2 linked regions of the Bosea vaviloviae genome follow. The protein of the gene in region 1 binds, or shares a complex with, the protein of each later gene. Links are inferred from orthologs where the notes say so. Each region holds a gene or a part of one and is shown in the gene's direction. Other genes may lie near its edges.

Region 1 (4,027 bases):
GCTTCGTCCCGGCATGGAAGACGAGCACATCGTCCAGCGCCGCGGCCTTCTCGACGCCCTTGATCACGCTGCCCTTTTCGGGCCTGGCCGGATAGCCCTTCGCCGCGAGCACGACGGTCAGCGCCGCCTCATCCGACCAGCGCAGGTCGAACGCATCGAGCACGCCGTCGCAGGAGGCGAGCAGGGCCGGCACGATGTCGCTCTTCAGGCGCGGCATCAGCACCTCGCATTCAGGATCGCCGAAGCGGACATTGTATTCGATCAGCTTCGGCCCCTGCGCCGTGATCATCAGGCCGGCATAGAGAATGCCCTTGAACGGGATGCCACGCGCGATCATGCCGGCCAGCGTCGGCCGGATGATCTCGGCCATCACCTGCTCTTCCAGCGCCGGCGTCATCACCGGGGCGGGCGAATAGGCGCCCATGCCGCCGGTATTGGGGCCGGTGTCGCCGTCACCGACGCGCTTGTGGTCCTGGGCTGAAGCCATCGCGATGGCATGCGCACCATCGCAGAGCGCGAAGAAGCTCGCTTCCTCGCCGATCATCCACTCCTCGATCACGACCTCGGCGCCGGCCGCGCCCAAGCCGCCCGAGAACATCATGTCGATGGCCTCGCTCGCCTCGGCCAGCGTCTCCGCCATGACCACGCCCTTGCCGGCGGCGAGCCCGTCGGCCTTGATCACGATCGGCGCGCCCTGGCTCGCGACATAGGCCTTGGCCTCGTTCGCATCGGTGAAGCGGCCGAAGCCGGCCGTTGGGATGCCGAATTCGGCGCAGAGCTCCTTGGTGAAGGCCTTGGAGCCTTCGAGCTGGGCTGCGGCCTTGGACGGGCCGAAGGTCTTGATGCCCGCGGCGATGAGATCATCGGCAATGCCGTCGACCAGAGGGCCTTCCGGGCCGATAACGGCGAGACCGATGCCATGCAGCTTGCAGAAGGCCGCGACAGCCGAATGGTCGGCGATGTCGAGCACGACATTCTCGCCGCATTGCGCGGTGCCGGGGTTGCCCGGCGCGATGTAGAGCCGGTCGCAGAGCGGCGAACCCGATATCGCCCAGGCCAGCGCATGCTCGCGTCCGCCCGAACCGATCAAAAGGATGTTCATCGTGGTCTCCTTGCGTGCGGACATCCGTCCACCGTCGTCATCCCGGGCGACCCGCCCGGTCCGGCTTTCAGCCGGCCCGGTGGCAAGCTCCGCGAGACCTGGGATGACCCGCACTGGTTCCGGATCTGAGATCTGAAGGCGGCAATAGCCGCCGGGCGCGCAGACGGCAACGCTTCTGCTCGGCCATCCACGTCGCTATGGTCGCGCCATGGATAGCGAATCGCCTGACGTAAAACCCTCCAACACGCCGGAATGGTCGGTTTCCGACCTGTCGGGTGCGCTCAAGCGCACATTGGAGGACGCCTTCGGCTTTGTGCGCGTGCGCGGCGAGATCTCGGGCTATCGCGGCCCGGTCGGCTCCGGCCATGTCTATTTTTCGCTGAAGGACCAGAACGCCAAGATCGATGCGGTGATCTGGAAGGGCGTCTTCGGCCGGCTGAAGACGCGGCCCCAGGAGGGGCTGGAGGTCATCGCCACCGGCAAGATCACCACCTTCGCCGGCAAGTCGAGCTACCAGATCATCATCGACTCGCTGGAGCCTGCCGGCGTCGGCGCGCTGATGGCATTGCTGGAGGAGCGCCGCAAGAAGCTCGCGGCGGAAGGCCTGTTCGATGAGGCGCGCAAGCAGCTCATTCCCTATCTGCCTGGTGTCATCGGCGTCGTCACCTCGCCGACAGGCGCCGTCATCCGCGATATCCTGCACCGGCTGGAGGACCGGTTTCCGCGCCATGTCCTGGTCTGGCCGGTGCGCGTGCAGGGTGATACCAGCGCCAACGAGGTCGCCGCGGCGATCGCCGGTTTCAATGCGTTGCCCCAAGGCGGGCGCATCCCGCGTCCCGACGTCATCATCGTCGCGCGCGGCGGCGGCTCGCTCGAAGACCTGATGGGCTTCAACGAGGAGGCGGTGGTGCGCGCGGCAGCCGCCTCGCAGATCCCGCTCGTCTCGGCTGTCGGCCACGAGACCGACTGGACCTTGATCGATCATGCTGCCGATCTGCGCGCGCCGACGCCCACAGGCGCGGCCGAAAAGGTCGTGCCGGTTCGCGCCGAGTTGATGAGCCTGGTCGCTGATCTCTCGCGTCGGCAGGCCGGCGCAATGCGCCGCCTGTCCGACCGCCGCCGCAGCGATCTGCGCGCGCTCGCCCGCGCCTTGCCCGCGCCGGAGGCGGTGCTGTCGGGCCCCCGCCAGCGGCTGGATCTCGCGGCGACGCGGCTCGCGCCGGCGCTGGCGCGCAATGCCCGGGCTCATGAAACGCGCCTGGCTGGTTTGGCGCAGCGGCTTAACCGGCATTCGCCGTCCGCGCGCCTAGCCGGCTATGCGGCCAGGCTTGATGGCTTGTCGAACCGCTTGCGCGCCGGCCGCGATGCCTTGCTGCGCGCGGAGAGATTGCGGGTTGCGCGGGCGGCGGAGCGCGTCGGCGATCTCGCGCAGCGCTCTCGCCGCGCCTTTGCCCAGGGCGTCACGCGCCGCCGCGACGGGCTCGGTTCGCTCTGGGCGCTGATGCGTTCGCTGGGGCCTGACTCCGTGCTGGCGCGCGGCTATGCGCTGGTGCGCGATGACGCCGGAGGGCTGGTGCGTGGTGTCGCGCAGGCGCATGCCGGCCAGGGCCTGACCGTTCAGGTCAGCGATGGCCGCTTCGCCGTCACGGTCTCGGGAGGAGGGGGCGCACCGCCGCCCCGGCCCGCGCGCCCGCCGCGCAAGGAGACGCCGAAGGCGGGGCAGGGAGATCTGTTTTAGCTAGGCTGCGTATTGTGGAGCGGGGCTTCGGGGGATCAGAGCCCCTTCAGGAACGCCTTCACGCGCTTGATCGCATCCTCGCGCGCAGCGGGGTTGGTGCCGACCATGGCCTTGCCCGTCCCCGTCGCCGAATAGGCGATGTCGGAGCGCTCCTTCACCTCCAGGCGCGGATGGTCGAAATCGTGCAGGGCGCCGGCATAGATCACGAGATCGACCTTTTCACCGCGTGCCTGCGCGGCTTTCGCCAGGAAGTCACAGGGAGCGGGCGGCGTCCAGTCGTCGGCCTCGCCCATCAGGATCAGCGCCGGCAGCCTCGCGGCGAAGCTCGCCGATTCCGATTGCAGGCGGCAGCTCGGATAGAAGGCGATGGCGCGGACGAAATCCGGCTTGCCGTCGGCCGGCCGCCGGTCCTTGCGGATCGCCGCCAAGACGGCCGATCCGCCGCCCGACCAGCCCATCAATGCGATCATGTCCGCCCGGACATCCTCACGCGTCTGCAGCCAGCGCCGTGCGGCGGCCGCATCGGCGACGCGCTCCCGGCTCGGGCGCACGGTCACGTCCTTGACGCCGCATTGCGAGCCGAGCCGGCGCGAGCCGTAGCTGTCGGGTATCAGGACCATCAGCCCGGCTTGCGCGAGTTGCTCGCCCCAGTCGGAATGCCGCAGCGACAATGTGCCGTTGTCGCGCCATAAACCATTGCAACCATGCAGCGCCACGACAGCTGGAAACGGTCCCGGCCCCTCCGGCCTGTAGAGCACGGCGTCGATCTGCCCATCGTCGTTGGGAATGCGCACATGCTCGTAACCGCCTGCCGAAGCGGCCGAAGACAGAAGCAGCGCAGCTCCGGTCAGGGCTGCGAGAACAATTTCCGATCCATTGCGCGAAAAAGGGAGTGCCGGCCTTTCGCGTGAGCAATGCTCTGAACTTTTAGAATCGATCAGGTTTGACGCTCGCGGACGGAAGCGTCGGAAGGCGAGGTTCTCGAGGAGACGCATCAAGCTGGACATCATCGACGGGCACGCTATCACAGAGTCAGGATTATTTCGATAATCCGTTTTCCGATCAACGGTTTCGATGCATTCGAGATGAATATCAGCGAACGTCCCCCGATGCCTGGACCAGAGGCCGCCATCGACTACGGCCATGGCGAGTTTCGCGTCGTGCGGCCAGGTGCCTTCGTGCGCTGC
Region 2 (5,940 bases), 240 kb from region 1 along the record:
TCGAGCGCGACCGCACCGCCGGCAGCCCCGATCTCGCCGAGAACATCGACGCCTCGCTCGACGCGGTCGAGGAGATCCTGACCGCCTTGCTCGAAATCTCACGGCTCGACGGCGGCGCGCTGAAGCCCGAGCTCACCGCCTTCCGCGTCGACGAATTGATGCGCCAGCTCCAGCGCGAATTCGAGCCGAGCGCGCAGGAGAAGGGCTTGAAGCTCGTCTTCATGCCGACTGCGATGGCGCTGCGCTCGGACCGGCGATTGCTGCGCCGCCTGCTGCAGAACCTGGTCTCGAACGCGATCAAATACACACCCAGCGGCAAGATCGTGGTCGGCTGCCGGCGGCGCGGCGCGCAGGTTTCGGTCGAGGTGCTCGATACCGGGCTCGGCATCCCGCAAAGCAAGCAGAAGACGGTGTTCCGCGAGTTCCAGCGGCTCGACCAGGGGGCGAAAGTGGCGCGTGGCCTGGGACTTGGCCTCTCCATCGTCCAGCGTATCGCGCGCACGCTCGACCACAAGCTGACCCTGGTCTCGACGCCGGGGCGCGGCACGCGCTTCTCGGTTCTGGTGCCGCGCGCCTCGCCGCTGCCGGCGATGTCGACCAGCGCCGCGCCGCGCCATGCGCCGGCAGGCCAGCTCGCCGGGCTGAAGCTGCTGGTGCTCGACAATGAGCCGGCGATCCTCGACGGCATGAAGCAGCTGCTCGGCGGCTGGGGCTGCACGGTCGCGATCGCAGCCAGCGTCGAGGAGGCCCAGCTGTCGCTGCGCACGCATGGCGACCCCGACGTGCTGATCGCCGATTACCATCTCGATCATGGCAACGGGCTGACCGCGATCAGCACGCTGCGCCAGCGCACCAGCGCTGCCATGCCCGCGATCCTGCTGACGGCCGACCGCACGCCGCAGGTGCGCGAGGCGGCCGCCGCGCTCGACGTCCACCTGCTGAACAAGCCGCTGAAGCCCGCCGCCCTGCGCGCGCTCCTGGCGCAGTGGCGGGCGACGCGGCTGGCGGCGGAGTAGCTGGAAACCTCGGCTGGCCCCAGAACTCAGCGCCCCGAGGAACCCGCTTGCCGCATCGCCTCTTCCGACGCCAGGAAGGCCGCGACCTCGGGGCTCGGCTCCGGGCTCGTCGTCGCGATGCCGATCTCCGCCATCAGCGTCGCGACGGGCACATAGCTCTTGCCGGTGCGGTCATAGAGTGCGGCGCGGACGAGCGCGACGGCTGCAACAATCTCGCTGCCGTCACGCGCCCGGCTCAGCACGCGATGCTGCATCACCAGCCAGCTATTGCTCCAGCACAGGATCGCAGTCTCGAGCCGGAAGGGCCTGAACAAGCGCAATTCCCGGCGGAAGCGGATCGTGCCGGCATTCACCACCGGCACCCAGCGATGCCGCAGTACCGCGCGCCAGAGGCCTGTGCGCAGCATCAGGTCGGTGCGGCCAAGATCCATCAGCGTCCAGTACCGGCCATTATTCATATGCAGGCTGGTGTCGAGATCATGGGGCCAGACGCGGAAGGCCAGCAGCGAGGGCGCCTCCAGCGGCTTGAGCCTTGGGCGGAACGCCGTGGTCGCGAGAAGCCAGAGCAGGCGGAACCAGAGATTCATGGCAGCTTCCCGATTGACGATAGTTCACCTGTAAACATTTGCACATATGTGACGAAATCCCGCTTGGCTACACCGTCGACATCGGCTCATGCTCGAGCCGACAGGATGCTTGCGCATTCGCGGGCGCTCGACCCGCCCCCAAGAGCAGGATGCGAAAAAGTGGGAACCGGTTTTTCGCATTGATCCTGCTCTAACTCTTGGATGAGAGACGGATTCAGATTTCAGATGGGATCACTCAGTGATCTCATCTGAAATCATCCAGCTCTTGCGACCGACAGGATTTTCGGCATGCCGACCTTGCACGTCTCCTCGCTGTCGCGGCTCCACGAGACCGTGGCCGCCGTGCGCGCCAGCCATGTGGTGACGCTGATCAACGTCAACACGGTGGTCGAGCGGCCCGCCGGCATCGCTCCGGAGCGCCATCTCTTCCTCGGCATGTCCGACATCGTCGCGCCGATGGACGGGCACATCATACCGGCCGAGGCGCATGTCGAGCGCTTCCTGGGCTTCGTCGGCGAATGGGACCGCGCCGCGCCGCTGGTGATCCATTGCTGGGCCGGCATCAGCCGCTCGACGGCAGCAGCCTTCATCGCCGCCTGCGCTCTCGGGCCGGGGCGCAATGAGGAGGAGATCGCCAGCGCCTTGCGCACCGCCTCGCCCTCGGCGACCCCGAATGCGCGGCTCGTCGCCATCGCCGACGGGATGCTCGGCCGGCATGGCCGGATGAGCGCCGCGATCGAGCGGATCGGCCGGGGCGAAGATGCCTTCGAGGGCACGCCGTTTCAGCTCGCCTTGGCCTGAAAGGCGGGCGGAATCCGGCTTTCAGGCCCGGCAGCATCGTGCGGGCTGCGGCGTAGCTCGCGTCGAACAAGTCGCGATTTTTCCGTTCCGACGCAGAATATTGCTTGCGCCCGCCGGATTTTGCGACAATGCATCCGGCAAGAGGGGTTTTGCCAGCGCCATGACGATCGAACTCGATTCCCGCGACCGCTCCATCCTGCGCATCCTGCAGATGGACGGGCGGATCACCAATTCCGACCTCGCCGAGAAGGTGCATCTGTCGCCCTCGGCCTGCCTGCGCCGGGTCCGCCAGCTCGAGGAGAGCGGGCTGATCCGTGGCTATGCGATGCTGCTCGACGACAAGATCGCGGGCTTTCCCGGCACCGCCTTCGTCTTCGTCACACTCGACCAGCAGGGCCGCGCTTCGCTCGAAGGCTTCGAGCAGGCGGTGCAGAACCTGCCCGAGATCCTGGAATGCCATCTGCTCGCCGGCGCGCATGATTATCTGATGCGCGTGATCTACCGCGACAGCGCCGATTTCGAACGCATCCACACCGACATCATCACGCAATTGCCGGGCGTCACCCGCGTGCAATCGACGCTGACGCTGCGCACCATCAAGAAGAGTTCGGCGCTGCCGGTGTGACGCCCGGGGTTGCGGCACGCGCCCTGGAGACCGATAAGCTCTGGTCAAATGGGAATCGCGCCAGTGACCGAAGCCAAGCAGAACTCAGACATCGCCGCCCTGCCCTTCGAAGCGGCGCTCAAGGAACTCGAGGCGATCGTCGCCAAGCTCGAGCGCGGCGACGTGCCGCTCGAGGAATCGATCGACATCTACACGCGCGGCGAGGCCCTGAAGGCGCGCTGCGACGCGCTATTGAAGCAGGCCGAGGCGCGCATCGAGAAGATCACGCTGGGCGCCGACGGCAAGCCGACCGGGACCGCGCCGCTCGACGTCGAAAACTGAGCGCGGGCAGCTTCGGGGGATGACCGGGGTTCCAAAGATCGCGGCAAGGCCCGCGCCGGCGCTGACGCTGCCTCTCGCCTTCGAGACGCAGCTGACATTGGCGGACGTCACCGAAGCCTCCCTGCTCGCCAACGCCCCGCTGATCCGGCCCAACCGCCGGCGCCTGCTGACCATCGGCCTGCCGAGCCTGTGGTTCTTCGCCATCCTCGGTGCCTTCGCCGGTTGGCGCCCCGCCCGCAGCCCGTTGAGCTTGGCGCAGCTCGGCGATTTCCTGACCATCTTCATCGGCGACATGCCCTTCTACCTGCTGCTCGTCATCTCGGCGGGGGTCGTGCTGTGGTGGCTGATCCATCCCTGGCGGATGCGGCGGCTCATGCAAAAGGCCCTGCGCGCCGCCGGCTTCGAGACGCCGATCCTGCTGCGCTACGTCATCGCAGCCGACGGGCTGACGACGCGGGAGCCGCAGCGCGAGAGCTTCACGCCGTGGCGCCACATCTCCAGGCTGGATGAGGGGCGCGATCACCTCTTCTTCGTGCTGCCGTCGCAGGAGGAAACGGTCGCGCTGCCGAAGCGGGCCATTCCCGCCGGCCAGATCGACACCCTGCGCAGCTGGCTGGAACAGTGGATCGGCGCGCCGCAGGTGCTGCCGGAGCCGCCTGCTCCGCCGCAGGAGGCCCTCAGCTTCGAGGTCGTCATGGAACCGAGGGACTGGGCCGCCCATGTCGCCTGGTATCAGGATCTGCCCGCGCTGCGCCGCGCGCGCCGATGGGGCATCGTCCGCAACTGGCTGCTGGCGAGCCTTGCGGTGCCGGTCCTCACTATTGCGGCCTGGGCACTCGATACGGAGCGGCTGCCGGTCTCGCTGGCCCTGCCGATCTTCTGGGACCTGTTCCCCAGCTTCTTCTGGAAACCCGCGCTGGCCTTCGGCGTGCTGGCGGCGCTGCGGCTTGCCTTCGACAGACCGCTGATGCGCTGGTTCGCCGGCCACTCGGGCGCCATGCTGAATAAGAGCACGAGCAAGACGCCGAACCGCTTCGTGGTCGACGACAGCGGCATCCTCACGGTCAAAGGCGCCGCCACCACCTTTGTCAAATGGCCGGGCGTGATCGGCCTCGAGCGCCTGCCGGAGCATTGGCTAATGCGGATCAGCCGGGGCTCGACGCTGATCGTGCCGCGGCGCGCCCTGGATCCGGCGCAGGCCGAACGCCTGGAAGCGTTGTGCTCCCACCACATTCAGCAGGCATGATGCGACAGGAGGGACGCGTCATGAAGGTTCTCGCCGCATCCGTCGTCGCCACGGGCCTCAGCCTCTCCGCACTGCAGGCTGGCGCGCAGGAGCGCGTGCTGCGCATGGATGACGGGCTCCAGCTCACCCTCCCCGAGGGCTGGCGCCTGGACGAGGCCGGCGACAACCCGTTCGACGCGACCGGCCGCAGGCGTGTGCATCTCGTCTGCGAAACGCCGGCCTGCAAGCATACGCAGGAGACCTGCACCTTCGTGCTGCGCACCAAACCGGTGGCGGGCGCAAACGACGCGGCCCGCCTCGCCAGCCTCTACGAATCCCCGCTCACCCGCTATGCCCGCCTGAAGAGCGTGCTGAAGAGCACCAGCAAGGACGCCGAGATCCGCCAGGACCTCGCCATCCGGCGTATCGGCGAACGCGACTGGTACGTCGTCGAGACCGATGCACGGCACAACTACAAATCCGGGTTCTTCGCCGAGACGGTCATCGACGGGACTTATCTCGGGGCCATCTGCAAGACCTGCGAAACCGGCGAAATCCGCCATCAGGGCGGCCAGCAGATGCTGATGAGCCTGAGGTCTGACAAGACGCGATCCGCCGCCCTGCGATAGGGCGGAGGCGCCTCGATCGCGTTCCGCTCTCCCGGTGCCGACTAGATGGTTTTCCAGACAACCTGTGCCGTCATTGCGAGGAGCGCGAGCGACGAAGCAATCCATGTGTGGACGGCCCCTTATTTGCAAGATGGAAGCTGTGGTTGGTCTGGTCGCTTGCGGTCATGTGTCCGGCCTGTTTGTGCGGGGTTTCCGCTGGCCAAGATGGTTTCCGCGGCGAGGGAGCCAAACAGGATAGCGACCTGTGACGGCCACTGGATTGCGCGGCATCGCCCTCGTCGAGGATCGACCGATCCCACCATCTGCTCCTTGTCTTGCAAGCTCGGCTCGCCGGCGCGGCGGAGGTTGGTGTCCGCGCCGGGATCTCGGTCAGGCAGCGGCCGGGCAGGCCTCTGGCCGCGCGTCGCTCGTGCGATAGCGTCCGCCCCTCGCCAGGAGGGCCCAGGCGATGCGGGCGAGCTTGTTGGCGAGTGCGATCGCGGCGAGCTTGGGTGGCTTGCGGGCGAGCAGGCTCGTGAGCCAGGGCATCGGCCGCCGGGCCTTGCCGCGCCGCACCTGCCAGACGACCGCCGTCGCGCCGACCACGAGGAGGCTGCGCAAGGTCTCGTCGCCGGCCCGCGTGATCCGGCCGAGGCGGGTTTTGCCGGCGGTCGAGTGGTCCTTCGGCGTCAGTCCGATCCAGGCCGCGAAATCCCGCCCCGACCGGAAGGCTTCGGGATGGGGCGTCTTCATCACG

The links.
Region 2: the proteins of xseA (region 1) and BHK69_RS11950 are in contact, whole or in part, in a cryo-EM structure (PDB 8TXR), measured with the Escherichia coli proteins. The link is inferred for Bosea vaviloviae from one-to-one orthologs.

What each region holds. Positions count from the first base shown.
Region 1 is NZ_CP017147.1:2,317,891-2,321,917, forward strand. Bases 657-3,575 are described here. They hold xseA (exodeoxyribonuclease VII large subunit), read left to right. Parts: upstream 657-1,310; coding sequence 1,311-2,840; downstream 2,841-3,575. Other genes in these bases: purD (phosphoribosylamine--glycine ligase), read right to left, coding at 657-1,102; BHK69_RS10825 (dienelactone hydrolase family protein), read right to left, coding at 2,876-3,575. Outside these bases: more of purD, read right to left, coding at 1-656; more of BHK69_RS10825, read right to left, coding at 3,576-3,634; BHK69_RS10830 (DUF2093 domain-containing protein), read left to right, coding at 3,950-4,027. UniProt on the Escherichia coli protein: Bidirectionally degrades single-stranded DNA into large acid-insoluble oligonucleotides, which are then degraded further into small acid-soluble oligonucleotides.
Region 2 is NZ_CP017147.1:2,559,526-2,565,465, reverse strand. What follows is about bases 2,020-4,713. They hold BHK69_RS11950 (exodeoxyribonuclease VII small subunit), read left to right. Parts: upstream 2,020-3,077; coding sequence 3,078-3,350; downstream 3,351-4,713. Other genes in these bases: BHK69_RS11940 (hypothetical protein), read left to right, coding at 4,617-4,713; BHK69_RS11945 (YcxB family protein), read left to right, coding at 3,370-4,596; BHK69_RS11955 (Lrp/AsnC family transcriptional regulator), read left to right, coding at 2,565-3,029; BHK69_RS11960 (tyrosine phosphatase family protein), read left to right, coding at 2,020-2,404. Also shown: BHK69_RS11970 (hybrid sensor histidine kinase/response regulator), read left to right, coding at 1-1,016; BHK69_RS11965 (thioesterase family protein), read right to left, coding at 1,043-1,603; more of BHK69_RS11960, read left to right, coding at 1,892-2,019; more of BHK69_RS11940, read left to right, coding at 4,714-5,204; BHK69_RS11935 (IS110 family RNA-guided transposase), read right to left, coding at 5,574-5,940. UniProt on the Escherichia coli protein: Bidirectionally degrades single-stranded DNA into large acid-insoluble oligonucleotides, which are then degraded further into small acid-soluble oligonucleotides.